Regions from separate parts of the Xenorhabdus bakwenae genome, predicted to be linked through region 3. Evidence: predicted binding sites of a transcription regulator. Region 3 holds the regulator's gene; each other region holds the start of a gene.

Region 1 (6,019 bases), 1.5 Mb from region 3:
GATGATGACGAACCGTCACATCACCACGATCATTAGTGTATTTAAATTCGATGGATTCTTTACCTGAACCGTATAAAACCACTTTCTGAAGGGTTAGGCTCAATTGATTAAACGGTGTTTCGATATCGAATTTGTAGTGTTCTGCCAGTGATCTTAACATTTGAAAGTAATAGAAATTACGGCGATCCCAACCACGAATCGCCCCGCCGGCAAGGGAGATCCCTTCATTCTGGACAACACGTTCGGGATCAAAAAATTGCTGAACCCCTAATCCATCACAAGTAGGGCAAGCACCAGCGGGATTGTTGAAGGAAAACAGGCGCGGCTCCAACTCGCTCATACTATAACCACAGGTTGGACAGGCAAAATTGGCGGAGAAGATCAGTTCTTCGGCCTGTGTATCATCCATATTGGCAATGACGGCAGTACCGCCGGAAAGTTCCAATGCAGTTTCGAATGATTCCGCTAATCGCTGGGCGAGATCAGCACGCACTTTAAAGCGGTCGACGACGACTTCAATAGTGTGTTTTTTCTGTAATTCGAGTTTTGGTGGATCGGAGAGGTCACACACTTCACCATCAATACGGGCACGGATATAACCCTGTGCCGCGAGATTATCCAGCAGCTTGGTATGCTCGCCTTTACGTTCTTTGACGACGGGAGCCAGTAACATCAAGCGTTGGCCTTCTGGCAGTGTCAAAACGTTATCGACCATCTGGCTGATCGTTTGTGCCGCCAGGGTGATATTGTGCTCAGGGCAGCGTGGTTCACCCACTCGTGCAAATAACAGACGAAGATAATCGTGAATTTCAGTTATCGTTCCGACCGTAGAGCGGGGGTTATGGGAAGTAGACTTTTGTTCAATGGAAATAGCCGGAGATAGCCCCTCAATGTGATCGACATCCGGTTTTTCCATCAGTGATAAAAACTGGCGTGCATATGCAGAGAGGGATTCAACATAGCGACGTTGCCCCTCTGCATACAGGGTATCGAAAGCCAAAGATGACTTACCGGAACCAGATAGCCCGGTAATGACTATCAGCTTGTCACGGGGAATTACTAAATTGATATTTTTAAGATTATGGGTGCGGGCGCCCCGAACTTCGATGTTATCCATATACCACTTCCCAGATTATTGATAGTGCAAAACTCATAAACGCGTTATTATTGCACAAACATTGCTGAATGGATATCCAGTGTTTAACGGACAATCGTGCTGTAACCATGACAATGGAAAGTACGATGCTCTTCGCAAAGTATAATATAATGGCTCTCTGTTTAAACTTATCCCTCGCATGGTAAACTACTTTGCTTATAATTAGAGAAATCCGTTTTTAGCAAAATTCATTTCATCAGGAGTATTTCCAATGGCCAGCAGAGGCGTAAACAAAGTTATTTTAGTGGGTAATTTGGGGCAGGACCCGGAAGTTCGCTATATGCCGAATGGCGGGGCAGTTGCCAATATTACTCTGGCAACGTCTGAGAGCTGGCGCGATAAGCAAACCGGTGAGATGAGAGAGAAGACCGAATGGCATCGTGTCGTGTTTTTCGGCAAATTGGCAGAAGTCGCCGGTGAATACCTGCGCAAAGGTTCTCAGGTTTATATTGAAGGTTCTTTGCAGACTCGCAAATGGCAGGATCAGAGCGGCCAAGACCGTTACACCACGGAAATTGTAGTCAATCCTATCGGTGGCGTTATGCAAATGTTGGGTAGCCGTAGTGGCGCAGCACAGGATGCGCCAGCACAAGGCGGTTGGGGGCAACCACAGCAACCACAAGCCTCTCAGCAATTCAGTGGCGGTGCTCCATCTCGCCCAGCGCAGTCGCCTATGCCACAGAGCAATGAGCCGCCAATAGATTTCGATGATGATATTCCTTTCTGAGTGGACTGAAAAAGCGGCTTGATTCTGGTCAGAACCAGTCATAGATTTTGCGGTCTATAGTCGTTTAAATTTGATCTGGCAATTGTCCGTTTTGTTTCGGTAATTGTCAGATTAATCCTGAGCCAATGTACACAGATTCGTTAGCACACAATCGTGCAGCGAACTTACCGTAAGCTGAAGTTCTTGTTGGCGATTTTGCCAATCTTCTTCATGCCCTTTCAAATAGGTTTCCCGCGCATCAGCTAAGACTGCGGCCTGTGTGGCTGGAAGACGAGCAGCCGCCCAATCGGCAGCAACATCCTTAGAGACAAACTCTCCCGTCACTAATGTATGCCACATACGCGCCAGCGTTAGAAGGACATTGCGTTCATCTCCCTGTAGCGTCTCAATTAAATTCGGCAGGACATCCTTAATAGCTCTATGAATGTCTGGACTTGGAATAGCGGGTAGAAGACGGCTTGTGTTCGGGCCGATCAGCGGTATTGCTTCTTGCCGTGATTGAGCCAACACCAAGGTAAGTTCTGGATCACAAACCGACTTGGGAATTTCTCCCACCTCATATTCATGGCGTAGCCACTCGCCGTAAATAAATTCACTTCGGGCAGGATAAAGCGATGCGGTGAGATCAGCGCGTAAGAAAACAATCAGTTCAATAGGGCGACGCCCATCAGGATCAAAAGGATATCGGCCTGATACCATCATTAAATCGGCAGCGAGAGATGCCCGAACCTCAGATGTCATCGGTTGGTCAATAACCACGAGTAAATCTACATCGCTGCGAGGGCGAAGACCACCAACCACAGCCGAACCATGAAGGTAGACAGCGACCAGCGATTCCGCTAATCGCTTCTGGATGATCACCAACGTTTTATCTGCTTCGGGAGGAATAGTCATTAAACAGCTCACTCATAAAATACTCATGCTAAATATTGCTCAAAATTACACCAGCAAATCAAACAAATAAATAGCATGAGCACATATAAATATCTTGGTTCTATTTAACCAATCGTTTTACCCAGCAATTGGCGAATATAATATCCCGCACCCAATAACCCCGGTTTGTCATGAGTAATCAGATACACAGGAATATCTTTTAAATAGTCTGTAAATCTGCCTTTGTTTTCAAACCCTTGCCGGAAACCTGATTTTTGGAAGAAATCAAAGAAACGAGGAACGATCCCACCCGCAATGTAAACACCGCCAAATGCACCCATATTCAGCGCCAAATTTCCACCAAAACGCCCTAACGCAGCACAAAAGAGTTCTAATGCCTGTTTGCAGATCGGGCAATTTCCACTCAGTGCACGGTCAGAGATATCGCTAGGGGTAAGATCTTCGGCGACTTGGCTGTTGAGTTTCATCAGGGAACGATAAATATTCACTAAACCAGGGCCGGAAAGGATTCGTTCGGCGGAGACATGACCATATTCTTCGCGCAGTACGCTCAACATATGATCTTCTTCCGTACTATCTGGCGCGAACTCTACGTGACCCCCTTCACCCGGTAAGCTCATCCATTGGCTGCCTGTATGAACAAGGTGCGCGACTCCTAACCCAGTTCCCGCACCATAAACCGCAATAGGGCGTTTCGCCTGAGGTTGCTTGCCACCAATCTGAATCACATCATTTTCTCCCAGAACCGGAATGGCGAGGGAAACGGCAGTAAAATCGTTAATCACCTCAAAACGTTCCCACTCCAAAGAGGCTTTCATTTGGCTAACAGAAAAACGCCAACTGTGGTTGGTCATGCTGATTACATCGTCCGTCACCGGACAGGCAATAGCGATACTGCCATATTTGACTTCACAGTTCTGTTGTTTCAAATATTGGCGGATAACAATTTCAAGCGATGCATAATGCGCACAGGGATAGAATTCGACCGCGCTCAATTGCCCGGTATCTACATCACATAATGCCAGGCGTGCATTTGTACCGCCGATATCACCTACCAGAGCATAAGTTGTCATGGTTTATCTCCTTAATTCTTACAGAAATCCTAATGAACCCGTTAAAAATTGAATTGAGGGGATTTTACACAAGGTCAGGCCTAAAGGCCGCATAAAAATGTATCTTACAGAGCATGAGTTTTATCATCGTCGATGTGATTATCGCTTGATTCTTATCCCTGATTCACTGGATAATCGTCGGCTTCAAATTTTCTCACTTTTTCTTTACCCAAAAAGCCAAACGATTGCGCGAACGAATGGTTGAACCAATGAATGCTGCACTGATTTTTATTATCTTGTGACGTAATCGTTTTCGTTTGAAGAGGTGAAGAAATAGGGAGAGGGCTTTTAAAGCGATGTATTTAACAGAAGCAGGGGAAAAACATGTCTGGTATGCAGGCACCAACACAATGCAAACTCGATAGGTATTTTAAGATTACTGAACGCGGATCGACGGTACGTCAGGAAGTTCTCGCTGGGTTAACGACATTTTTGGCGATGGTCTATTCCGTTATTGTGGTTCCAGGGATGCTTGGGCAAGCCGGATTTCCTCATACCGCTGTGTTTATTTCTGTTTGTCTGGTGACCGGTATCGGTTCGTTATTGATGGGATTGTGGGTTAATCTGCCAATGGCGATTGGTTGTGCAATCTCGTTGACTGCATTTACCGCGTTTAGCCTGGTATTAGGGCAACAGGTCAGCATTCCGGTGGCATTGGGTGCGGTTTTCCTGATGGGATGTTTGTTTACGTTAATTTCAGTAACCGGTGTGCGAGCGTGGATTTTGCGCAATATGCCAATGGGTATTGCACATGGAACGGGTATTGGCATCGGGTTGTTTTTATTGTTGATTGCCGCCAATGGCGTGGGTCTGGTGGTGAAGAATCCAAACGCTGGCTTGCCTGTGTCCTTTGGTTCATTGACGTCATTTCCCGTGGTGATGACGTTATTGGGGCTGGCGGGAATTATCGGTCTGGAACGGAAGAAGGTGCCTGGCGGTATCTTGCTGATCATTATTGCGATTTCTATTATTGGCTTGATTTTTGATCCAGCCGTTAAATATCAAGGATTCTTTAAATTTCCTACCTTGGGGGAAGATGGCTTGTCCCTGATGTTCAGTATGGATGTCATGGGCGCTTTACAGCCTATTGTCTTACCCAGTGTTCTGGCGCTGGTCATGACAGCCGTATTTGATGCGACGGGTACGATCCGTGCGGTGGCGGGGCAAGCCAATTTATTGGATAAGAGAGGCCAGATTATCAATGGCGGCAAGGCACTGACAGCCGATTCTGTCAGTAGTATTTTTGCTGGGGTTATCGGTTCTTCTCCCGCTGCGGTTTATATTGAGTCTGCCGCAGGAACCGCTGCGGGTGGTAAAACAGGTTTAACAGCTTCTGTTGTCGGTATTTTATTCCTGTTGATTTTATTCCTGTCTCCGCTGTCGTATTTAGTTCCCGGCTATGCTACGGCTCCTGCCTTGATGTATGTCGGATTACTGATGCTGAGTAATGTGCGAAAACTAAACTTTGATGATTTTGTGGATGCAATGTCAGGTTTACTGTGTGCTGTATTTATCGTGCTGACTTGTAACATCGTCACCGGCATTATGCTGGGTTTCAGTGCATTAGTGGTTGGGCGTATCTTTGCGGGGGAATGGCGTCAGCTGAATACTGGTACGGTGATACTTGCCATTGTATTAGTGGTATTTTATGCCGGAAATTGGGCTATCTAATTTAAATAGGATGCGCGAACACTGAGAGTTTGCGTATCCTTATTCCTGCTATATTTTTCCATTCCACTGTGAGTTATCTGGTGACCACCAGACATCGTCTAAAATAGGCTAATTTTTCAATACACGTTGGCCGATAAGCATAAAATAGAAATATGAATCAATGCTGATTGATTCATAATGTGATTGTTTTTTGATTTTCTTTAATAACTGTAATATTTATGGTTATTAGCGCTATTATTAACATTAAAAAACAGTCACAATCTTTCCACTGACGGATTTTTGGCAATTTGTAAGGGTAACATGGAAATATTCTTTACTATCTTGATCTTGATTTTGGTGGTGTCAGTTTCTGGTGTTCTTACTAAAATGATTCCGTTCCGTATCCCCTTGCCGATAGTGCAAATAGCAATGGGTGCGTTGCTGGCCTGGCCTCATTTTGGTTTACACGTTACTTTCGAT
Region 2 (6,019 bases), 1.3 Mb from region 3:
ATCGTGTTCGCGATTTGACGGCGGAAATTTGGTTTGGTCGTCGTCTTGGACAAGGCGCTGCACTGGAAAAATTGGGGGTGGATCGTGCCTTGCCATTTGGCGATCTCGATGAACAACTCTATTTATTGTTGAATGGCTTGGAAGTGGTTTATCACGCTCAGGGCGAATTTGAATACGCGGATAACCTCTTTTTTAGTGCTTTAGATAAATTGCGCAAAAACAGCCGCCGTAACTTCAAAGCGCCAACGGTCATCGCAGACTGGCGCCCGTGGCTGCACGAAATGCGTCTGTTTAAATCAGACGCTGAATTAGAAACCCTGCGCAAAGCCGGGGAAATCAGCGCACAGGCGCATATCAGGGCGATGCAGGCTTGCCGCCCTGGTATGTTTGAATATCAGCTTGAAGCTGAAATCCACCATGAATTTACCCATCAGGGCGCACGTTACTCTGCTTATAACACCATTGTTGGCGCGGGAGATAATGCCTGTATCCTGCATTACACTGAAAATGAACGCCGTATGAAAGAGGGTGATTTGGTGTTGATCGATGCGGGATGTGAATATCAGGGATATGCAGGTGACATTACGCGGACATTTCCGGTAAATGGCCAGTTTACGCGCCCTCAACGTGAAATCTACGATATTGTGCTGGAAGCTATTAATTTTTCCCTTGAGCTATATAAGCCGGGGACCAGCATAAGCGAAGTTACCGGACAAGTCGTACGCATCATGGTGAAAGGGTTGGTAAAATTGGGAATTATGCATGGTGAAGTCGAACAATTGATCGAAACCAATGCTTACCGTCAATTTTTCATGCATGGTTTAAGTCACTGGTTGGGGCTGGATGTACATGATGTCGGCGATTACGGTGTTGACCGCGATCGTATTCTGGAACCTGGCATGGTGCTGACTGTAGAACCTGGACTTTACATTGCACCCGATGCGGATGTCCCGCCGGAATACCGGGGTATCGGTATTCGTATTGAAGATGACATTGTGATAACAGAAACAGGAAATGAAAACCTGACTGAGTCTGTCGTGAAAGATCCCGATGAGATAGAAGCTCTGATGGTACAGGCAAAGCACAGTTAAGGTTAACGTGATCAGGAAGTGATAATGAACGTGATTATTGTGGGCGGAGGAATGACAGGAGCGACATTGGCTCTGGCTATTGCTTCGTTGAGTCGGGGGCAATTGCAAGTCTCCTTGATTGAAGCAGCAGAACCTGCCAGAAAACATCTGGGTTTTGATGCAAGATCCATTGCTTTGGCTTATGGTACATGCCAGCGCTTGCATCAGGTCGGTATTTGGCCTGCATTACAACATTGTGTTACCCCAATCACTCACGTTCATGTCAGCGACCGCGGCAATAGTGGTTTCGTCAATATTTGCGCCAGTGACTATGACATTCCGGCATTAGGCAATGTGATTGAATTGCATGATGCCGGAATTCATCTTTTTGAGTTATTAAAACAATCTTCAAATATTAAACTTTACTGCCCGGCTAAAGTGAGTTCCGTAGAACGTTTAGACAGTTCTGTCGTGGTTTCGCTGAATAATGGTGAAAAACTGACAGGAGAACTGCTGGTCGCTGCGGATGGTAGCCATTCTGCGATAGCCCAGGCGTGTAATATACCCTTTCAACGGCGATCTTATGAGCAGACTGCCATTATTGCCAATGTTTTGACTTCCGAACATCCTCAAGGAAGGGCATTCGAGCGTTTTACCAAACATGGGCCATTGGCGTTGTTACCGATGTCGGAAGGGCGTAGTTCACTGGTATGGTGCCACCCACTGGAACAACAATCAGAAGTCAATAACTGGAGCCAGCATGAATTCTGCCAACAGCTGCAAAAAGCATTTGGCTGGCGTTTGGGAAAAATGCGGGAAACCGGTCAACGGCATAGTTATCCATTGGCTTTATCGACCGCCAGCCGGCAAATTAGCCACCGTCTGGCGTTGGTCGGTAATGCTTCCCAAACCTTGCATCCGATCGCTGGGCAGGGTTTTAACTTGGGAATGCGTGATGTGATGGCTTTGGCACAAGTCATTTCAGTAGCGGCCACTGCTGGACAGGATATCGGCTCCTATAAAGTACTGGCACAGTATCAGCAACAGCGTCAGGCCGATCGTGACACCACGATTGGACTTACGGATGGGTTGGTCAGATTATTCGCCAATGACTATTTACCGTTAAAAATGGGACGTAATCTTGGCTTGATGACAATGGAAAGATTATCCCCGATGCAGGATCTATTTGCCCGTCAGACATTAGGTTGGGTTGCACAGTCACCATTGGCAGATTAAGAGGAAAGAAAAAATGCAATCATTTGATGTGGTGATCGCAGGGGGTGGAATGGTTGGCCTTGCGTTGGCTTGTGGTTTGCAAGATAGTGGTTTGCGTATTGCGATTGTAGAAGAGCACCCACCGACAACGCCATTTAGTGTCAATGATGAATATGCGTTACGTGTTTCGGCCATCAATGCAGCCAGTGAACGATTACTCACTCACCTTGGTGTCTGGCAAGATATTGTTGCAATGCGGGCCAGCCCTTATCAGGGGATGGCAGTTTGGGAACGGGATAGCTTCGGACGTATTCAATTTAATGCGGCGGAAAATGGCCTGACCCATCTGGGCCATATCATCGAAAACTGTGTGATCCGGCAAGCACTCTGGCAACGTGCGGAAAATTTGCCCGATGTGATGATTTTCACCCCATCCTCTCTTAAGCATGTTGCCCGGGGAGAAAACGAAGCCTTTATCACGTTATCCGATGGAAGCATGCTGACTTCACGGTTGGTCGTTGGTGCAGACGGTGCCCATTCCTGGTTGCGTCAACATGCCGATATTCCACTGACTTTCTGGGATTATGAACACCATGCATTGGTCGCGACAATTCGGACTGAGGAGCCTCATGAAGGTGTTGCACGTCAGGTTTTCCACGGTGATGGAATATTGGCTTTCCTGCCACTGCCCGATCCTGACTTATGTTCGATTGTATGGTCATTGCCGGCTGAATCTGCACAACAGCGCAAAACTATGGAATCGGCGCTGTTTAATCGGCAATTAAGCGCGACATTTGATATGCGTCTTGGTCAATGCAGACTGATCAGTGATCGACAAACTATCCCATTGACGGGGCGTTATGCCCGCAATTTTGCCGCTCATCGGTTGGCGCTCTTGGGCGATGCGGCACACACTATCCATCCACTGGCTGGTCAGGGCGTTAATCTTGGATTGATGGATGTGGCAGAACTGACAGGTGAATTGAGCCGCTTAAACCAGCAAGGCAAAGACATCGGTCAGTATCTCTATTTGGGACGTTATGAACGTCGCCGTAAACACAGTGCTGCGGTCATGCTTGCAGGTATGCAGGGTTTTCGTCAGCTATTTGATGGCAATAACCCGGCTAAAAAATTATTGCGTGGAATGGGATTAACACTGGCTGATCACTTACCGGGAATGAAGCCGCAATGGCTTCGTCATGCAATGGGACTCAATGACCTGCCTGATTGGTTGATCGCTCAAACCGCTTCGGTTGAAAAAATCTAATTCAGCCCATGAATTAGAATTAGTTTTTCTCATATCAGGCTAAGGTGTGTTGAGTCGATTTACTTCGCACTTTAGCCTTTTTTCAATCTAAAAAGATTGTTTTTTTGCCATTTGTTAAAAATTTTGAGTATTTTTGTGCAGTAAATCAGACAAAAATTCTGTATGGCAATACGTGCCTTTTCAGATGGCTACAGCAATGCAGCTAATTTATTTTATGGTTCATTTCCTGTTTCAGTGATAACTTCTGATCCCAAGGTATCGTTTGCGTGATTAACCGCTTCTTTGCTTCATGATCCAACACCTGCCGGTTAATGCGCCGTATGTTTTTTCAGGTCACGAATGTTTTCATGTCAAGAACGTAAAGAGGGAAATAATGTCAAAACACACCCCACTATATGATCAACATCTGGCATGCGGAGCACGCATGGTAGATTTTCATGGCTGGATGATGCCCCTGCACTATGGTTCACAAATTGACGAACATCATACAGTGCGTGCTGATGCTGGTATGTTCGACGTTTCCCATATGACCATTGTGGATCTACACGGTCCAGATTGCCGTGATTTTCTCCGTTATCTTCTGGCCAATGACATTGCCAAACTCACCGAACAGGGCAAAGCGCTATATACCGCAATGCTAAATGCATCTGGCGGCGTCATTGATGATCTGATTGTCTATTTTTTCACTGATAATGCTTATCGTATGGTTGTGAATTCGGCGACCCGCGAGAAAGATTTGGCCTGGATTTATCAACATGCTGAGAAATATGACGTTGAAATTACCGTGCGTGATGATTTGGCCTTGATTGCAGTCCAGGGACCAAACGCGCAAGCCAAAGTGCAATCCTTGCTAAGTGATGCGCAAAAACAAGCGGTAACGGGTATGAAACCTTTCTTTGGCGTCCAGTCGGGAAATCTGTTTATTGCAACGACGGGTTATACCGGCGAAGCAGGTTATGAAATTGCACTGCCCAAAGAACAAGCGGCAGACTTTTGGCAACAGTTATTGGCAGTAGGGGTAAATCCCACTGGATTAGGGGCGCGTGACACATTGCGTCTTGAAGCGGGCATGAACCTCTATGGTCAAGAAATGGATGAAACTGTTTCACCTCTGGCCGCCAACATGGGATGGACAATTGCCTGGAAACCGGAAGACCGTCACTTCATAGGTCGTGAAGCATTGGAAAGACAACGCGAAACCGTTACTGATCAGTTGGTTGGACTGGTCATGCGTGAAAAGGGAGTATTGCGTGGTGGTTTAACTGTCAACTTCACTGATGATTCCGGTGAAATGCGTTCTGGCGTGATTACCAGTGGAACATTCTCCCCAACCTTAGGATTTAGTATAGCCCTTGCACGTGTACCGCAAGGTATTGGTGAACAGGCGGTTGTCCAGATCCGTAATCGTGAAATGCCCGTACAGGTTGTTAAACCGGGCTTTGTGCGGATGGGAAAACCACTTGTAGAGTGATAAAAACAAGGAGAAGGCAACGATGAGTCATGTACCAGCAGAATTGAAATATACCGAATCACATGAATGGGTTCGCTCGGAAGGCAATGGTGAATATACCGTAGGTATTACCGAACATGCCCAGAAGTTATTGGGAGATATGGTATTTGTTGATTTGCCTGAAATAGGCACAGAGGTAAATAGTGGTGATGATTGTGCTGTTGTAGAGTCAGTCAAAGCGGCTTCTGATATTTACGCACCAGTCAGCGGTAAGATTATTGCGGTTAACCCTGATCTGGAAAGTTCTCCCGAATTGGTGAACAGTGAACCCTATAACGAAGGTTGGCTGTTCCGCGTTAAAATAGCTGATGAGAGTGAACTCGCTAATTTGCTTGATGCCGAAAGTTATCGGTCACTCTTGGAAGAAGATGAGTAATTATTTTGAATCGCCCCATATCACATTGTGAATGGGGCGTTTTTTTTGTCGTTTTTATAGCCAATAGATTTCAAGTAATAGACAACAAAACTGTCACTTGAAAGATAAAAGGCATAGCGAGTTTCAGGAAATTATCATCAATGACTCAGACATTAATCCAACTTGAAAATCAAGGTGAATTCATTCGTCGCCACATTGGTTCTTCTGTTGAACAGCAAACAGAGATGCTGGCGATAATAGGTGCAAATTCTCTAGAGGATCTGACCAATAAAATCGTTCCCCGTGATATCGCATTATCAGCGGTTCCTGCGGTTGGTGAAGGCGTGACTGAACAACAGGCTTTGGCTGAATTGAAAGCGATAGCGAGCCAGAACCAGCGTTATCAATCGTATATTGGTATGGGTTACTCACCCGCCATTCTTCCCCCCGTTATTTTGCGTAATTTGCTGGAAAATCCGGGCTGGTATACTGCATATACCCCTTATCAACCAGAAGTTTCTCAAGGCCGATTAGAAGCCTTGCTGAACTTTCAGCAAGTCACCATTGATCTGACAGGTTTAGATCTGGCCTCTGCTTCACTA
Region 3 (6,019 bases):
TATAACTCTCACCCAGACCCAAGGAGCCTTCTTTCAATACGCGCTTATAGAAGTCAGGATTTTTAATACGTATGTCGAAAGGGCGCTTGCCATTGATATCAATATCAGTTTCCTGAAGCAATTCATGGGCGATCCTATGCCAAGGATCAGTGATTATTTTTTTACCTTCAACGAAAGACGAACTCATATACTCTCCAACATTTGTGTGATGGAATTTTGAGGTGTCACTTTGTAACTGTTTTTTATTATATAAAACCTAGAAGGTTTGTTTGAAAATAATATAGAAATTGCATTGAAAAGCACATATTGCCTATTCATCCTGAAATTAAATAGAGCGTCAATGCTCTGAAAGACCTCAAATTCCGAGTTTCTAGCATAATGAATCTGTATGAGTATATGAGTGAAATGGTATTTAAACAATCATCTAAAGGTTACATAATGGTGTAACCTTTAGATAATAATGTTATTAACTATTATGTTTTTTGGGAAATTATTGTATTTATGCTTGGTGACTCTTTTCAACACCTTGTTTTTGCAGCCAATAACCGATAGTCATGGGAACAACCGTAAGCGCCATGATTGTCGTCGTCGATAAAAGAGGGTATTCCATAAATAGAGAAACGATCATACTGGCAACAAAACAGAGGCCCAATTGCAGGGCATTTTGTAATGCAGCCGCTTTACCACTATTCTGTGGATAAACAGACAGAGCATTTGCTACTGCAATTGGATAGGATGCACCATTCATTGCTGCCATCACACAAAAAGGAATAAGAATGGCTATAAATGAAGGTTCACTTAATATGGAAATCAAACAAATAATGATCATGCTTACAGCATAGCCCACCAACAGAAATGGGAATACTGTTTCACTTTTTACTTTTTCCAGTAAGATACGGCAACCATACCCGCCAATCATAAATGCCAGAGTTTGGGGAATATAACTTAAGCCAATATCGGTAGGATCATAACCCATATCTTTCAAAATTGTTGGTGAACCCGTTAACCAGGCAAAAAAACCTGCACTGCAAGATGCATAGATCAGTACATTTCCGTTAAAAACTGGGGAAGTTAATAACGTAAAGAAAGAAACTGCCTTTTTATTGGCGTGGGTTTCGATATTGGTGCGTTTGTTGGTCAGAAAAAATGTTGGTATTAACAGCAATATCGTTACGATCATTAAAACAAGGAAAATGATCCTCCAACCATTATGCGTCAATAACCATGCGCCCAACAAAGGCGCAAGAGCCGGGGAAAGAGCAACCAAAGGCATGATCATGGCAAAAACACGTTTGGTACGTTCTACATCATATCTGTCGACGACTAAAGCCTGCCAGGTCACCGCAGCAGAACAAACACCAACCGCTTGCATAAATCTCAATACCAGTAACTGGATCGGGTCTGTAATCCAAAGCATACCTAAACAACTAATGGAAAACAGGGATAGGCCGATAATAAGAACAGGTTTTCTGCCTAAACGGTCAGACAATTGACCCCATAAAAGCTGGGCAAAAGCAAATCCGGCAAGAAAAATGCTAAGGCTCGCACTGATGGCATTAGTGGATGTACCTAATTCTGCTTTCATTGTGTCAAAAGCGGGTAGATACATATCAATGGCCAAATAGCCTAACATGCTTAAGCCTGCGAGATAAGACATAAATGGAATGGCGTTTTTATTTGTTGTCATTGTGTTAATAATTAGGTTTTGTAGTGGATAAGGAAATAGTTGGCTTATTTTATATAGCATGATTTTTACTTGTGAAACGGTAATATTTGCACCATGCCGTGAAAAAAATTGAAAGGAAGATATATGTGGTCTGAATACTCTCTGGAAGTCGTTGATGCTGTTGCCAGAACAGGAAGTTTCAGCGCAGCTGCATCAGAACTTCATCGTGTGCCTTCTGCTATCAGCTATACGGTAAAACAGCTTGAAGAATGGCTGGCAATACCTCTGTTTGAACGTCGTCACCGTGACGTTGATTTAACGGAAGCGGGGGCAATTTTTGTCAAAGAAGCGCGTTCTGTTATCAAAAAAATGAATCACACTCGGCACCAGTGCCAACAGGTTGCCAACGGTTGGCGGGGGCAATTTAGTATTGCGGTTGATCAGGTCGTAAAACCAGAGCGAACGCGTCGGCTAATTTTGGATTTTTATCGCCATTTTCCAGATATTGAGTTATTTGTCTATCCTGAAGTTTTCAATGGCGTATGGGATGCTTTGGTGGATGAACGAGTGGATGTCGCCATCGGAGCGACACGTGCTTCCCCCGTGGGCGAGCGGTATAGCTTCAGGGATATGGGGTTTATGCCTTGGCTGTGTGTAGCCAGCCCTGAACATGAACTGGCAGTAATATCGGGAAAATTGAATGATGAACAAATGCGGCCTTATCCCAGTTTATGTCTTGAAGATACTGCCCGCAGCTTACCTAAACGTGATACATGGGCTTTGGATAATCAACGGAGACTGATTGTTCCCGATTGGGATGTTGGATTAAGTTGCTTAATGGATGGATTGTGTGTAGGCATGGTGCCCAAACACCGTGCTCTACCGCTGATCCGTAAAGGCAAGCTGATGACACTTGAACTTGAGCAACCATTGCCTGACAGTCCATGCTGCTTGACATGGTCGCAAAAAAGCCATTCACCGGCATTAAGCTGGTTACTAGATTATCTGGGGGATAGCGAAACGCTTAATGCCGAATGGCTGCAAGAAAATTAATGGTCAGCGGCGATAATCGATAAAAGGTCCATCTGCAACAGAGCGCCGTTCAACAAGGCGTGGGTGGACTTCGATAGTTTGTGCATCTTCACGTTTATTGACGATCCTGTCCAGTAACATTGAAAAGGCCATTTGCCCTAAACGCTCTTTGGGTTGATGGATGGTTGTTAATGCTGGCGTAAAATAGCGAGCATTGCGAATATTATCATAACCGATGATTGAAATGTCTTGTGGAACGCGCAATCCCAGCTCATCGGCTGCACAAATCGCTCCCATAGCCATGACATCTCCACCACAAAAAACAGCAGTTGGACGATGTTTTTGATTCAGGATTTTATACATGGCTTGATAACCGGACTCCGGCTCAAAATCACCTTGTACAAACCATTCATCCCGAATAGCGATATTGGCTTCTTTTAGTGCTTTGAGGAAACCTTGGTGGCGGCCCCCACCGGTATTTCTTGCCAACGGTCCCGGAATAGATGCAATATCACGATGACCACGTTCAATGAGATAACGGCCAGCTAGGTAACCACCATGAAAGGCATTATCAATAATTGCATCGGTAAAATCACCTCTGGATTCTCCCCAATCCATGACCACCATAGGAATATTACGATAGCCTTCCAACATACTCAAAAGTTGCTCAGGGTATTCTGAACACATTACCAGCAAACCATCTACCCGTTTTTGCGCCAGCATAGCGAGATAAGCTTTCTGTTTATCAAGGTTGTTATGAGAATTACATAAAATCAGTGTATAACCTTTGCTATAGCAGCTATTTTCAACCGATTCTATGATCTCAGCAAAGTATGGTGCTTCACTTGATGTTGCCAGCAATCCAATGGATTTGGTGTGGTTTACTTTCAAGCTGCGGGCAACGGCACTGGGAGAATAGTTCAATTCTTTAATAGCGGCCCAAACTGCGGCCTTGGTATCTTCGGCGACGAAACGGGTTTTATTGATAACATGGGATACGGTTGTGGTCGAAACACCAGCGCGTTTAGCCACATCTTTAATCGTTGCCATGAAAAAAGGACTCCTGACCTTCTGGTCTAATTTATATACCCTTTATCTTTCTTGTCGGGTATAGCTATTTGTTAATCGTTTGCCAATATATTTATATACAGGGTGATGGTTGACAATAATTTAGCGGTAAACCTTGAATTTTGTCTGATCTAGCTCAAAAGTGAAAGCAATAATCGATGCTATAAAGAGTATGGATTAAATATCGCGGTATGGTTTTTCGATATATGGGAAATAACTGCTTAAAATTTAGGATGTTGAGGTGTCTTAATTTTCACATTGAGGATGTTCTATGGATACAGATCTGAAGCTGGGATTGTTGGCTGCCTGTAGTGCATTAATCATGATTGTTTTTCTGGCAAGCCTCTGTCTGATCTGATCAAGATCTAAACGAAGAATGTGTAGTCCCACTTACTTTAAGGGCGGGTTCTCCAGCATGCGGAATTCCGCGAATAAAGGAAAACCCGCCCTTATTATTTCAGGTTAGTATGAGAATGAATCTTATTAAGCCAGGTTTTCCTCAACAAATTTCCAGTTGATCAGAGCCCAGAAGTGCTCCAAATATTGGGGGCGTGCATTGCGGTAATCGATGTAATATGCGTGCTCCCAAACATCAACAGTCAGTACTGGTTTATCTTCGCCAGTCAGTGGGGTTGCTGCATTAGACGTGTTAACAATAGCCAGAGTGCCATCAACTTTCTTGACTAACCAAGTCCAGCCTGAACCAAAGTTTTTCAGGGCTGAGTCGGTGAACTGCTGTTTGAATTCAGCAAAAGAACCGAAGGCATTGTTGATAGCATCTGCAACTTTTCCAGTGGGTTCGCCACCACCATTTGGTGACAGGCTATGCCAGTAGAAAGTATGGTTCCAAACTTGTGCTGCGTTATTGAAAATGCCAGCTTCAGAGGTTTTGATAATTTCTTCCAGCGATTTTCCGGCAAATTCAGTCTCTTTAATCAGATTATTCAGGTTTACAACATAAGCGTTGTGATGTTTGCCGTAGTGATATTCCAGAGTTTCTGCAGAAATGTGTGGTTCCAGGGCATCTTTGGCATAAGGTAATGCTGGTAATTCAAAAGACATTGCATGCTCCTTTTTAATATCGGGTTTTTGGCTCCGCAAACCATGGCTTAGACACTAACCATGGGCAGGGCAAATTTAAGCTTATTATCGTGTTACTATTTTGATAATTATCTTAACAACTTTTCTGCTAAATAACAGGGAAAAAGATGTTATTAAGCTGCGAACTGGTGCAGAACTGAACTTAACATGGATTAGATACAGTCAGTTGGAATGACAATAACTGATGATCAATTGCTGCAAATCATGGCAAAAATTTGCCATATAAAGTTCACGGTAGAAAAATTAGCGCAGAAAGTGGTATTCTGAATCAATCTTTATCTTATGCTGATAAATAGCGCTTGCAGTTTTTAAGGAAGCAAATATGACGAACATGAATACGAATACTAACACGGTTACTGATACAACGGCTGATTCGGTCATTGAAAAAATCGAACGTCAGATCAGAGAAAACCCAATTCTGCTGTACATGAAAGGCTCCCCGAAACTACCAAGCTGTGGCTTTTCTGCTCAGGCAGTTCAAGCTATATCAGCTTGTGGTGAACGTTTTGCATATGTGGATATTCTGCAAAACCCGGATATCCGTGCTCAATTGCCTAAATATGCAAATTGGCCGACTTTTCCTCAGCTTTGGGTTGATGGTGAGTTGGTGGGAGGTTGTGACATCCTTGTTGAAATGTATCAACGTGGTGAACTACAAACACTGATCAAAGAAACAGCTGATAAATATCGTGAGCAGGAATAAGGTCAGTTATTCATCTGAATGATGGTGACTGTTCATAACCCCATACTGTAATCGGTATGGGGCTTGCTTTTTTAGGATCCGCCGTTGGCTGTATCAGCAGATGGTAGCGGCCAACCACCTAGCCGTTTCCAGCGATTAACCAGTTCACAAAAAAGCAGGGCAGTTCGATCAGTATCATAAAGAGCGCTATGGGCCTGATTGCTGTCAAACGGAATTTCCGCTGTGATACAAGCTTTGGCAAGAATTGTCTGACCAAGAACCAGGCCACTGAGTGCAGCGGTATCAAAAGTAGCGAACGGATGGAATGGATTGCGTTTCAAACCCGCACGTTCAGCCGCAGCCATGACAAAACTGTGATCAAAATTGGCATTATGGGCGACCATAACTGCACGGTTACAATTCGTGTCTTTCATGCCTTTGCGGATCATTTTAAAAATTGCGTGCAAGGC
Region 4 (6,019 bases), 610 kb from region 3:
TGTGTTAAAAGTCATGATGGGAGAAGCCGCTGAGTTAGTCTTAGGGGGTCAACAAGCCATTCCCAAAAGACTGGAAGAAGCCGGATTTGGTTTCCGTTATTTTCAACTGGAAGAAGCCTTACAAGATGTAATAGAGGAAAAGGACAACGCTGGTGTAGCCTGAACAAAATATCAGGCAATAAACGATATGCTGTTGTGGTCTCTTCACAACAGCATATTGACTCAACTTACATGCCATATCCAATGGGCTTAACGCCCTGCCAACGGCTAAACAGATCTTCTGGCAAGTCAATATCAAATTGATCAAGCACACGGTTAACCGTCTGGTCGATGATACCCTGAATATGTTCAGGACGATGATAAAATGCCGGAACCGGTGGCATGATCACCGCCCCAATTTCCGCGGCCTGCGTCATTAATCTCAGGTGCCCCAAGTGCAAGGGCGTTTCCCTCACCCCCAGCACTAGCTTGCGCTTCTCTTTCAAAACAACATCTGCGGCACGGGTAATTAAGCCGTCAGTGTAACTATGCACAATTCCTGATAGGGTTTTTATGGAGCAAGGCAAAATCACCATCCCCAATGTCTTAAAAGAGCCAGAGGAAATGGAGGCGGCAATATCACGATTGTCATGTACAACGTCGGCCAAAGTCTGTACATCCCGCAACGTATAGTCCGTCTCCAATGCCAGAGTCTGCCGGGCTGATGGACTGATCACTAAATGCGTTTCAATGCCTTCTATTGGCCGCAAAACTTGCAGCAACCTGACACCATAAATCGCACCACTCGCGCCGGTCAGCCCGACAATCAATTTTTTCATGTTTTCCTCTGAGATTCTGGCTATAACTGCATGATAATAACAATATTATCCTTCATTATATATTTCCAGATCCTCTATTTCGCTCTGGCCACGCACTTTCATGGCATCATCTTTGCGCAGGTTTTCCAGATAGTCGAGGTAACACTGGTCAATGTCTTTCGTGACATAGATACCATCGAATACGGAGCATTCGAATTTTTCAATATCCGGGTTTTCTTCCCGGACAGCCTGGACAAGATCGTGGAGGTTTTGGTATATCAGGGCATCAGCACCAATAATTTGACGAATTTCATCCACTTCCCGGCCGTGAGCAATCAGTTCATTGGCATTCGGCATATCAATACCATAAACATTCGGGAAGCGAACTTCCGGTGCCGCCGAAGCAAAATAGACTTTCTTGGCTCCCGCTTCACGCGCCAGTTCAACAATCTGTTCAGACGTGGTTCCACGCACGATGGAATCATCCACCAGCAAAACATTTTTACCCCGGAATTCAGCGCGATTAGCATTCAGTTTACGACGAACGGATTTACGACGCTCCTGCTGACCAGGCATGATAAAGGTACGCCCTACATAACGGTTTTTGACAAATCCCTGACGATAGGGTTTATCCAGAATATGGGCGATTTCCAGGGCGATATCACAAGAGGTTTCCGGTACGGGAATAACGACATCAATCTGTAAATCTTCCCATTCACGGGCAATTTTTTCCCCTAATGTCCGTCCCATCCGCAACCGGGCGTTATAGACCGAAATCTTGTCAATAAAGGAATCCGGGCGAGCGAAATAGACAAATTCGAACAAACAAGGTGTTAATGACGGATTTTCTGCACACTGGCGAGTAAACAGTTGCCCGTTTTCAGTGATATAAATCGCTTCCCCGGAAGCCACATCTCGCAGGAACTCAAAACCCAATGTATCCAGCGCCACACTTTCCGATGCCACCATGTATTCATGGCGACCCTCTTCCAGTGTTTTCTTTCCCAGCACCAGAGGACGAATGCCATGTGGATCACGAAAAGCCACCACTCCATGCCCGATAATCATGGCAACACAAGCATAAGCGCCACGAATTTTTTTGTGCATTTTTGCGACTGCCGAGAAAATATCATCAGGCGCTAAGGGGAAATGGGGAAACTGGGCTAATTCATTGGCAAAAATATTCAGTAGAATTTCAGAATCTGAGGTGGTGTTGACATGACGGCGGGCATTTTCAAACAGCATTTTTTTTCAATTCATGTGCGTTTGTCAGATTGCCGTTATGTGCCAACGTTATACCAAAAGGAGAATTCACATAAAAGGGCTGCGCTTCAGATGCACTGGAACTGCCCGCCGTAGGATAACGGACATGTCCAATGCCGACGGTTCCCTGTAAACGTAACATGTGCCGTGTTTCAAACACATCTTTGACCAAACCATTAGCCTTACGTAAACGAAACTCATTGTTACCATCAATAGTTGCAATACCTGCTGCATCTTGTCCACGGTGCTGAAGCACCGTCAATGCATCATAAATCGACTGGTTAACCGGTGTAAAACCGACGATACCGACAATACCGCACATGTAGCCTTTCCTCATCAGCCAAGCGGAGAGCGTTATCTCTCCGGCAGGAAACTCGACGCACTTTGTAGGTAGTCAAAAAACCACCTGATAATTTGACTAAACTGTGGGATCAGTTGTGATTGTTGCCAATCCTGGCTTTTGGGCAGTGGCGTGAAAGAGTCTGCAATAAACAGAATGGCAGACACCACCAAGACACCACGCAAGGCGCCAAAGCAGATCCCCAAAACCCGATCAGTGCCTGACAGGCCCGTTCGCTGAACAAGTGAACCAATGACATAGTTTACTACCGCGCCAATAATCAGTGTTGCAATAAATAAGATAGCAATCGCTATCCCATTGCGCACCAGTTCATCCTCAAGGCGGGTAAAATAAGCCGCCAAATAAGTATAGAAGTGGCTTGCAACAAAGAAAGCACAGCCCCACGTCATCAGGGAGAGCGCTTCGCGAACAAAACCCCGAATCAAGCTAACCAGTGCCGAGAAACCAATGATGGCAATGATCGTATAATCAATCCAGACCATATTTTAATCCAAAAACAGGCCCCCGACATTCAGGTCGGGCGCATTCTAACAGAAAACGAAAACGTTTGCGTAGTAGATTCATCACGCTACTGAAAATAATTTCCGGCAGGTAAACAAACCGCATTTGCTGTGCCAATCAGATTATGGCTTATAATTTTTGATCTGCCCTTGTAATCCCGTAAGTTCTCTTAATTCGGACAAAATAGATTCCAGTGCCTGCCTTGATGCATTCGGCCCGACATAGATCCGGGTTAACTGTCCCTGTGCCGGAGAAGAAGGCACTGTATATACCTGATGCCCGGAAAGACGCAGCCTTGCCACTATTTCGTCAACCTTACCCGCATTTTTTAACGCGCCAAGCTGAACAACATATGCCGTTGCCTGAGGGGCTTGCTCGGTTGGCTTCGGTTTAGGTTTGGTTTCTGGCTGGCTTTCAATACGAGGTTCCGGTTTAACCTGTGGTTTAGTTGCCGCTTTCGGTTGAGAAGATGACTCAGGTTGCCCCCCCTGTTTTAGGATCTTGCGTGACAGGAGGTGCTGTTATTGGCTCTGAAGGCGATAGACGGGACAACATATCTATATCTGGCTCTTGCTCCTGTGATTGCATTGCTTCCGCAGCACCCTCAGGCGGTGTAGACGGCATGTTTTGTGTCAAGGGTGGGATCGCGTCAATATCCTCTTCATCGCCCGGTTTTGGCACCAAAGGAATTGAAGCAAATTGATCTTCGTTATATTTCTTATCGCCATCAAAAATCATAGGCAGGACAATGACACCCAATGCAACGAGAACAATGGTGCCAACCAAGCGATTTTGGAATTTACTGGCCACTTTCCTTGCCCTCCTCCAGTGCTTCCATGACATGTGCAACAGTGTGGAAAGAGCCACAAACCACGATAATATCTTGCACTGATGCGTCTTCCATTGCCTGCTGCCAGGCTGTTTTTACTTCGGGGAATGTCCTCGCCTGCACAAGATGTCCAGCCAGTACATCGGCTTCTGCTCCCCTCAGTTCATGCAATGATGCGCAATACCATTCATCAATTTGTTGAGAAAGACAGGCAAGTGTCCCTGCTATGTCTTTATCTCCCAACATGCCAACCACTCCCCGGATCTTACTGTCTGGAGAACGAGTCCATTCTGCCAGTTTTTGCACCAGATAGCCCGCAGCATGTGGATTATGAGCCACATCCAAAATGACCAGCGGATTTTCCCTGACAATTTGGAAACGCCCCGGTAATTGCGCATTTCTTAGCCCTGCATGGATTGCTTGTTCATCAATGGCCCGGCTGACTTTGTCATCCTGCTGCAATAAGCAATCGATCACCCCCATTGCAGTTGCAGCATTTGCTAACGGCAAATTCGGTAAAGGTAACTCATTGAATTGTTGCTTATCGCTTCGCCAGTTCCAGCTATTTTCTTGCTGTGAGAAATGCCAGTCAACGCCACGGCGAAAGAGTTTAGCCCCCAATTCATCCGCAACTTCAGCAATTGAGTGAGGCATCTCAGGTTCACCCACCACCGCAAAATGTCCACGGCGGAAAATGCCCGCTTTTTCACGGCCAATGTGTTCACGATCGGCTCCCAACCAATCCGTATGATCCAGTGCAATACTGGTGATTGCGGCAATATCGGCATCAACAATATTGGTGGCATCCAAACGACCACCCAGCCCGACTTCCAAAATCACAACATCAAGAGCAGCTTCTTCAAAAAGCTGTAAGGCTGCCAATGTGCCATATTCAAAATAGGTTAATGAGATGTCGCCACGCTGCGCTTCAATCGCGGCAAATACACGGCAGAAATCTTGTTCTGCGGGTTCTTTCCCCTGAATACGCACCCTTTCGGTGTAGCGTACTAAATGCGGGGAACTGTACACGCCGACGTTAAGCCCGGCGGCCAGAAAAACAGATTCCAGGGCATGGCAGGTGGTTCCCTTGCCATTGGTGCCTGATACCGTGATAACTTTTGGAGCCGGTTTCAATAAACCTAACTGGCGGCCCAGTTGACCCACACGTTCAAGCCCCATATCAATGGCTTTGGTATGTAGGTTTTCCAGATAGGAAAGCCACGTCATGAGTGACGACGTGGCTTGAGGAATTTGTGAAATATCAGACATCTTCTTTATTAGGAGTGATGTTTATATCAGCTTCGACATCAGCAGAATCAACAACGATTGCTTCTACTGGCTCTGCTTTTGTGCCCGGATGAGGTTTGTGGGTCAACATGGCAAGCAGGCTGGCAACTTTATCGCGCATCTCTGGACGACGTACGATCATATCAATCGCACCTTTCTCCAGCAGGAATTCACTGCGCTGGAAACCTTCCGGCAATTTTTCACGCACTGTCTGCTCGATGACACGAGGACCAGCAAAGCCAACCAATGCCTTAGGTTCAGCGATATTGATATCACCCAGCATCCCCAGACTTGCCGTTACCCCCCCCATTGTCGGGTGGGTCAACACACAGATATAAGGCAAACCACGATGTTGCATTTTTGCCAGCGCCGCACTGGTTTTTGCCATCTGCATCAGTGACATCAATGCTTCCTGCATACGAGCGCCACCACTGGTGGTAAAACAGACAAATGGACAGTTGTCTTCCAGCGCCTGTTCAACGGCACGCACAAAACGCGCACCAACCACAGAACCCATTGAACCGGCCATAAAATTGAACTCAAAGGCACCAGCCACAACGGGCATATCATGCAGCTTACCTTTCATGACGATAATTGCATCTTTTTCTTGCGTCTGCTTCTGGGCAGCGACTAAGCGATCTTTGTATTTTTTGGTATCGCGGAATTTCAGGATATCTTTCGGTTCCAGTTCACTGCCTAATTCTGTGCCAGTGCCTTCATCCAAAAATGAATGCAATCGCTTACGGGCTGAAATGCGCATGTGGTGGCCACATTTTGGACACACTTCAAGGTTACGCTCTAATTCAGCACGATAAAGTACTTGACTGCAACTGTCGCATTTTGTCCAAACTCCTTCAGGGATACTTGCCTTACGAGTTTGTATGATTTTGCTTTTGTTTAGAATCTTTTCAATCCAGCTCATTAATGAACCTTTCCGTCTGAATCTGGCTGCTGCCAGCTTTTGTTTTACGTGCCATTAAA

Evidence for each region. The regulator PurR, encoded in region 3, represses purine synthesis genes. The targets are predictions, from matches to a motif close to CANGCAAACGTTTGCNTG.
Region 1: PXH59_RS16655 (NCS2 family permease) is a predicted target of PurR. The motif match lies at 4,130-4,147, and genes of this name have one in related genera.
Region 2: gcvT (glycine cleavage system aminomethyltransferase GcvT) is a predicted target of PurR. The motif match lies at 3,804-3,821, and genes of this name have one in related genera.
Region 4: cvpA (colicin V production protein) is a predicted target of PurR. The motif match lies at 2,958-2,975, and genes of this name have one in related genera.

What each region holds. Positions count from the first base shown of each region.
Region 1 is NZ_CP119194.1:3,345,037-3,351,055, forward strand. Features, by position in the region: gene uvrA (excinuclease ABC subunit UvrA) at 1-1,117, opposite strand, end outside; gene ssb1 (single-stranded DNA-binding protein SSB1) at 1,368-1,883, shown strand; gene PXH59_RS16645 (aminoglycoside adenylyltransferase family protein) at 1,995-2,777, opposite strand; gene glk (glucokinase) at 2,882-3,850, opposite strand; gene PXH59_RS16655 (NCS2 family permease) at 4,214-5,560, shown strand; gene PXH59_RS16660 (Na+/H+ antiporter) at 5,861-6,019, shown strand, end outside.
Region 2 is NZ_CP119194.1:2,116,507-2,122,525, reverse strand. Features, by position in the region: gene pepP (Xaa-Pro aminopeptidase) at 1-1,091, shown strand, start outside; gene ubiH (2-octaprenyl-6-methoxyphenyl hydroxylase) at 1,116-2,306, shown strand; gene ubiI (FAD-dependent 2-octaprenylphenol hydroxylase) at 2,320-3,552, shown strand; gene gcvT (glycine cleavage system aminomethyltransferase GcvT) at 3,926-5,023, shown strand; gene gcvH (glycine cleavage system protein GcvH) at 5,046-5,438, shown strand; gene gcvP (aminomethyl-transferring glycine dehydrogenase) at 5,579-6,019, shown strand, end outside.
Region 3 is NZ_CP119194.1:783,311-789,329, forward strand. Features, by position in the region: gene cfa (cyclopropane fatty acyl phospholipid synthase) at 1-187, opposite strand, end outside; gene punC (purine nucleoside transporter PunC) at 500-1,687, opposite strand; gene punR (DNA-binding transcriptional activator PunR) at 1,811-2,719, shown strand; gene purR (HTH-type transcriptional repressor PurR) at 2,723-3,748, opposite strand; gene sodB (superoxide dismutase [Fe]) at 4,250-4,828, opposite strand; gene PXH59_RS04620 (Grx4 family monothiol glutaredoxin) at 5,190-5,570, shown strand; gene rnt (ribonuclease T) at 5,642-6,019, opposite strand, start outside.
Region 4 is NZ_CP119194.1:176,266-182,284, reverse strand. Features, by position in the region: gene PXH59_RS01520 (TIGR01777 family oxidoreductase) at 1-163, shown strand, start outside; gene PXH59_RS01515 (UbiX family flavin prenyltransferase) at 228-818, opposite strand; partial or broken gene purF (amidophosphoribosyltransferase) at 864-2,382, opposite strand; gene cvpA (colicin V production protein) at 2,415-2,903, opposite strand; partial or broken gene dedD (cell division protein DedD) at 3,045-3,732, opposite strand; gene folC (bifunctional tetrahydrofolate synthase/dihydrofolate synthase) at 3,722-5,020, opposite strand; gene accD (acetyl-CoA carboxylase, carboxyltransferase subunit beta) at 5,013-5,960, opposite strand.